Regions from separate parts of the Flectobacillus major DSM 103 genome, predicted to be linked through region 1. Evidence: riboswitches for the same ligand, from Rfam matches in the RefSeq annotation. Region 1 holds a riboswitch; the other holds the start of a gene.
What was found. A riboswitch is a leader RNA that binds a small molecule or an ion and turns the genes downstream of it on or off. The one in region 1 is predicted to bind S-adenosylmethionine.
Positions count from the first base shown of each region.

Region 1 (3,425 bases):
CCAGCTCACGAGTATCGCCTGTTACCTTCAGGAATACACCTTTAAGCTTATTACCTTTTTGTTCAAAAACAGCCACTTGGTCGGCTACAGGCTCTTTGCTACTAATTTTGATAGCCCATTTGCCCGAAAGGTTATGATTAGCTTTTATTTCTTTTTCAGGCTCAACAAATCGGAAAGTTTTGCCATATTCGGCGGTAAAAGGCAAGAAATTACCTCTAAAATTAGGAACTAAACTTTTGTAAACACCCGAAAGCGTACCGTCTTCATGGATTTTAGCTACTAATGCAGCGTCATAAGTATTCATTTTGATAAATACCGAATCTTTTGCTGTTTGCTGAACGTGAAAATCGTCTCTTCTTGTTCCATTGATGAGTGTAAAGGTGGCATGTTCGGCATCCTTGCCCTTCACTTCAAAATTAAAAGGCACTTGTACCTCGTTTACTTTGAATACACCACGCCATGCACCTTCTTTGATAAAGGTACTTTGGGCATTAACTACATTGGCGGATAGCGTAGATAAGGCCAAACAAGCAATAGAGAGTAGTTGTTTCTTGGATTTCATTTCGTTTATTGGTTTTTGTTAATCTATTAAGTATATAGATTTAGTATATTTAAAAAAGATATAATACATACAAAAGCAATTAAAGTAATGAAAATCAAACATATACGCTATCAAACTGGCGTTTCTCCTAGAATTTATGCCTTGATAATCAGGTAATTAATCACTAATTAATGAGTTACTTATTAAAATGGTTGAAAAAAGTAATTTTGATACCATCTATTGAAAACAGCACATAATGCTATCCAACATGATAAATGGCTTAATTACTTAAGATTTATCGTTAGAATTAGGTTGGGGCACCTTGTTGGTGGCTAACAGGTTGCCAGAAGTTCGTCGAGCCTAATCTCTCCCTTCGTTCTTTATAAATCTATTAATCTAGTTATTCTATAGGACAAATTTACATAATAAAAAATTACATATCCAAATTATTCTGAAAAAAAATCTGATAAATATCATTTTATGCACTTATCCAATACTTGTAGTTGTAATGAAAAAGTTTTTCACCGCTAGTCATATCACTCGAAAAAAACTCATAATCAATGACAAAGCTACTACAAGGCTTATCCAAAAGTGTTTAATCAACCGTTCATTCACTGACCCATAATTCACTTTATAATAATCTATCAACTCCTTTTTAAACTAATAAAATAAATTTTGCAAAAAAATTTGGAATTGTCAAAAGACATAAAGAACTTTGCCTATCGAATAAATAGATTTATAAAGAATGAAGGGAGAGATTAGGCTCGACGAACTTCTGGCAACCTGTAGTCATCAGCAAGGTGCCCCAACCTAATTCTAACGATAAATCTTTCCAATCCCAATACTAGAAATATTTATTGTACTGATTAAGAACCTCATATATAGTTTTAGAGATATAATCTATAAAATCCATATACTAAATATATTAAAGTGAAAAAATGGTGAATTTAGTGGGAACATACCCTAAACCTATTGACTATGAAAAAGCTCGTAAACAACAACCTAAAAACAAGAAAAGACATGGAGATTTATTGTGATAACGCCGCAACAACAGCCCTCGACCCTGAAGTACTTAATGCCATGATTCCGTATTTGACTAATCAGTATGGTAACGCATCTTCAAATCATATTTTTGGCCGAAAAGCTAAAGAAGCAGTAGAAGAATCAAGGCTGACAGTTGCCAAGTTATTCAATGTTTCGCCTAATGATATTTTTTTTACCTCGGGTGCTACCGAAGCCAATAATTTGGCTATTGCTGGAGCTGTAAGGACATTTGAGGTGCAGCATGCCATTACTTCGAGAATAGAACATAAGGCTGTTTTACAAACCTTAGGGCAATTTTCGCAGGAAGGAGAATTAGAAGTGAGCTTTGTACAGCTAGATACTAAAGGAAATATTGATTTTGAACATCTCGAAAATCTGTTGAAATATAATCCACAAACATTGGTTAGCCTAATGCACGTCAACAATGAAATCGGGAATATCAACGATATTCGGCAAATAGGATATTTAGTAAAAAAATACGATGGCCTATTTCATACCGACACCACACAAAGTATTGGCAAGTACAAATTTGATATTTCTCTGCTAAATGTAGATTATTTGGTGGGTTCGGCTCATAAATTTCATGGCCCCAAAGGTGTTGGTTTTATTTATATCGACAAGTATAAGCGAGTAAAACCTCATACTTATGGAGGGGCTCAGGAGCGTGGTACAAGAGGCGGCACCGAAAATGTGGCTGGAATTGTAGGATTGGCCAAAGCCCTGGAAGTGGCTTATCGTGGACTAGAGGAATACCGTAATCATATTGCCTATTTGAAGTCATATTTGATTGAGCAGCTCAAAAACAGCCCAATACCCGATATTTCTTTCAATGGAGCAAGTGAGTCTGAAACAGCCAGTAGTTATAATATCGTAAATGTGGCTTTCCCACATTTACGGAAAGGTGGGCCTTTGCTCGATAAGCTCGACAAGCTAGATATTGCGGTGTCGGGTGGTAGTGCTTGTTCTAACTTGACCAGTGCAGGCTCGCATGTATTAAAGGCTTTACAACAAAACCTCGACAAAGATAATATCAGATTTTCGTTTAGTAAATTCAATACTCCTTACGAAATCAAGGTTATTATTGATACCATTCGTGCGATTTACGAAGAAGACAGACTCCCTAAAAATGTGACTCCGTTGGCAACACCATTACTAGCAACAGCATAGAATAATACAATTATTTGTTTTATAATTTCAACATATATAACTTTTTAACTAAAATAATACAATTTATACGGTGATTGTTTGCAGATAAGGGATGAATGATTATATATTTGCCTACTAAACATATAGATTTTATATTTTATCTATAAACAATCATCAAAACTCTTTAAATATGCATTCCAAATTCTATAACAACATTAATTTCTTCTTCAGGTATAGGTTCGCTTGTTAGGTCAGCTAAATACCTAAATTGCTTTTCAGCATCCGTTTACCTATCTGTCAGCACTCCATGTCTAGCAAGACAAGGCTGTTCGTTTATTTTCAAAATATAAATACTACATGAAAAAACTTTTAAGATTTTCATTAGCTGTGATCCTTGTATTACAGCTGGGCGAGCTTTTTGCTCAAAATATCAAAGTTACTGGAAAAGTACTATCAAAGTCTGATAATCAGCCTGTTGCTGGTGTTACTGTACTCATAAAAGGTACTGCCAAAGGTACAGTAACCAATGCCGAAGGACAATACAATATTTCGGCTCAAGTAGAAGATATTCTCAAATTCTCATTTATTGGGTTTAAGTCGGTCGAGCAAAAAGTACCTGCTAGTGGAGTGGTCAATATCGCTTTAGAAACAGAAGATACCCAATTACAGGAAGTAGTGGTAACAGCCCTAGGTA
Region 1 is NZ_ATXY01000005.1:192,960-196,384, reverse strand. Features, by position in the region: gene FLEMA_RS0101870 (peroxiredoxin family protein) at 1-562, opposite strand, end outside; SAM riboswitch class I at 834-930, opposite strand; SAM riboswitch class I at 1,275-1,370, shown strand; gene FLEMA_RS67190 (cysteine desulfurase family protein) at 1,520-2,752, shown strand; gene FLEMA_RS0101860 (SusC/RagA family TonB-linked outer membrane protein) at 3,089-3,425, shown strand, end outside.

Region 2 (3,425 bases), on a different contig from region 1:
CGTAGCAAATCTTCAAGCAAAAGTTACTTGGAATGGCTGGGAACAATACATTGGCTTGAGTTATTTGGTAGGAGTCGTAGTGTTGGTTTGGCAACATAAAATAAAGGAACTCTATCTCCTCACGGCTATTTGTTTGTTTTTGTATTCTGCCATTGTTGTTCGTAAAATAGAGGGGTATTCTCAGCGTGCTGCAATTAGTTTTTATGAGTCGTTGAAAGGACAAGATGTATATGTTGAGCCAATAGGCTTTAAATCGTATGCACAGCTTTTTTATTTTCAAAAGCAACCCAACCAACCTTTAAGAACTGAAGCGTATTTGCTGAACGAACCACATTTAGATAAACCTGCATATTTTGTGATGAAGATAACCGCAGACAGTGCTACCAAAGCAAACCCTAATTTACAGTTGATAAAAGAAGAAAACGGTTTTCTGTTTTATAAAAGAAAATAGTGAGTTGTTCGTCAACTCACTATTTCAAGTATCTTCTGCTTATTAATCCTTAGTTTATGGTTGAAACAGTTTGTTTAGTTTCTAAATTTTTGAAAAAAGCATACATAGGATTTACATCTAGCTTGACAAATTTTTGCCAAACCTTAATAGCTTTTGTAATAAGCTCATTCTCGATCAAGAAACCATCATGGCCATAAAGCGAGTCTAGGGCTTGGAAGGTTGCTCCTGGAATATGTTTGGCCAAAAAAGCCTGTTCATTGATAGGAAATAGGGCATCGGACTTAATACCCATTACCAACGTTTTGGCTTTGATTTGTGACAAAGCATTTATTACACCACCACGTCCACGACCAACATCCTGCGAGTCCATCACCTGCGAAAGTACATAATACGAAAAAGCATTGAAACGCTGCGATAGCTTTTCGCCCTGATACCTTTGGTAAGTTACAGCACGATAAGGTTTGTCTAAACCTTCGTCTCGACGAGCTTGCGTTACTTCGTATGTTTCATAGTTGCGATACGAAATCAAAGCAGTGGCTCGTGCTGCCTTCATTCCATTTAGGCCAGCGGTAACACTTCTTTCGGGCCAAGTTGGGTCAACTTCAATGGCCATTCTTTGCGACTCGTTAAAAGCTATTCCCCAGGGTGAATGTTGAGCATTGGTGGCTATCAAAATAAGGTTTTCGATTAATTCAGGCTGAGAAATGGCCCATTCTACCGCCTGTTGCCCACCCAACGAGCCACCTACACAAGTTTTTATTTTGTGAATACCCAGATGTTCTCTCAACAAATCAAAAGAATTGACAATATCTCTGATGGTAATTGTAGGAAAATCATGGAAGTAAGGTTCGCCTGTTGTAGGATTAATAGACAATGGCCCTGTACTGCCATAATGCGAGCCTAAAACATTGACACAAACAATAAAGCAACTATCTGGGTCGAAAAGCTTACCACGACCAACCAGCCCCTGCCACCAGTCGGCCACATCTTGGCTTCCAGTAAAAGCATGACAAATCCAAACGACATTAGAACAATCGCTATTAATTTTACCCAAAGCTTGGTAGGCTAATTCTACCTCTGGTAGTACACCTCCTGCCTCTAAGGTAAAAGGAAATGGGTATTTGAAAGTATTCGAGTTCAAGGTATTATATGGTGTCTATTTGAGAAAGTTTTACAAAACAAACCACTAACAAGAAGCTAGTAGCTCCTGAATCGTATCGAAAGACTCTTCGTATTCCCAGTACATTTGTCGTCCAAATGCCGAGCTAACCAACACATATTGCTTACTAACCGACTGAATACGCTCAACTGCTACAAGCTTGAGTGCAGGTTTTTCTACCTTGACACTTTCCACAATTTCCTGATTATTGGCATCATAGCCATGAACAATAAGGTAGTTTCCTACCGTAATGGGGATAAACTTTTTCATAAATGCGTACAGAATAAATAGTCACAACCAATGTGACAGTAAAACGATAAATCGTAAACCTGACGAATACTGTACAGCAAGAATCTGTGAAAAGTAGCTGGATAAGTTCTTCGTAATTGGTTTATATTTCCCGATAAAACTTTTATCAGGTAGGAATTAGCACCTTGCCTTTACGAATCGGTAGGTTGCCAGAAGTTCATAGAGCCTATTCTCTCCCTTCTTCTTTATAAATCAACTACTACTTGTGAAGAGTAATTGACTTGATGTTGCAAAGTAAAAGTTGGAACACGGGAAAAGCAAATGTTTTGAGAAGAGATTCTGTTTTTTAGGTTAAAATACCATAGTTGATTGATAATTTTATTGTTATTTTACAATTTTAAGGATAACCTTAAACCTATCAAGTAAGCATACTCTCTTACTTAGCTCTTGTAGACGTTCTAAAACCCATTTATTATGATGTTTGCCAAACACAAAACTCTTTACCTTGTATTGCTGTGTATTGTAGGGCTTTCGGCCTTCAGATTCTCTGATGAAAACCCTATTCTTGAAAAGATACTTACCCAACTCGAAAAATTTCGGAATACTGTTCCCCAAGAAAAAGTCTATTTACATTTCGACAAACCCTATTACATGGCTGGCGAAACGGTTTGGTTCAAAGCCTATTTGTTTGATGCTTCCAATCATCGGATTGATTCGGTAAGTAGGGTACTGTATGTAGATTTGGTCAATGAAAGTACAGGCAAAGTAATTTTACAAAGAATCTTAAAAAGTGAAGGTGTTGCTCATGGCGATATGGCTTTGCCAGATACCCTTACCGAAGGAATGTATCAGCTAAGAGCTTACACCAATTATATGCGTAACTTTTCGGATGAGCTATTTTTTCATAAAAATATAAAAATTTGGCAAGGCACTATTCAAAGTACCATGTCAGAAGCCAAAGCGTTGGATTTATCGAATGTAGCATCGGTACAGTTTTTTCCTGAAGGAGGCGACTTGGTTCAGAACTTACCGTCCAGAGTAGGCTTTAAAGCTGTAAACAAATTGGGCAAAGGGGTAGACATTGAAGGTATTGTCTTGGATGAAACCCAAGATACTGTTGCTGTTTTTAAATCGGCTCACTTGGGTATCGGAATGTTTAATTTTGTACCCATGCCCGACAAAAACTACAAAGCCTATGTGAAAAAAACAGATGGAAAATATTGGGAACAACCTTTCCCTCAGGCCAAACCAAGCGGATTTGCAATGCTTGTTGATAATATAACTTATAAAGATAAGATTAGAGTATTTGTTAAAAACTCACATCCAAAACCTGCTGGCCAAGGTAAGGAAATGACCATAATTGTTCAGCAAAGAGGACAATTATGTTTGGTAGGAAAAGGCTCGGAGTCGAGCGGAACATTTATGGCTACAGTACCTAAAAATATTATTCCAGACGATGGTATCGTACAAATAACCTTATTTACACCCGATGGTCTTCCTGTTTGTGAAAGGTTGATTTTTGCGAAGCATGATAAAGAAATAAATCTTGCTATTACAAGCAACAAA
Region 2 is NZ_KE386491.1:4,364,205-4,367,629, forward strand. Features, by position in the region: gene FLEMA_RS73065 (ArnT family glycosyltransferase) at 1-451, shown strand, start outside; gene FLEMA_RS73070 (homoserine O-acetyltransferase family protein) at 501-1,592, opposite strand; gene FLEMA_RS0147635 (hypothetical protein) at 1,638-1,880, opposite strand; SAM riboswitch class I at 1,999-2,113, opposite strand; gene FLEMA_RS73075 (TonB-dependent receptor plug domain-containing protein) at 2,334-3,425, shown strand, end outside.
Region 2: it holds a riboswitch for S-adenosylmethionine, as region 1 does, so the genes downstream of both, FLEMA_RS0147635 (hypothetical protein) here and FLEMA_RS67190 (cysteine desulfurase family protein) in region 1, are expected to answer to the same signal.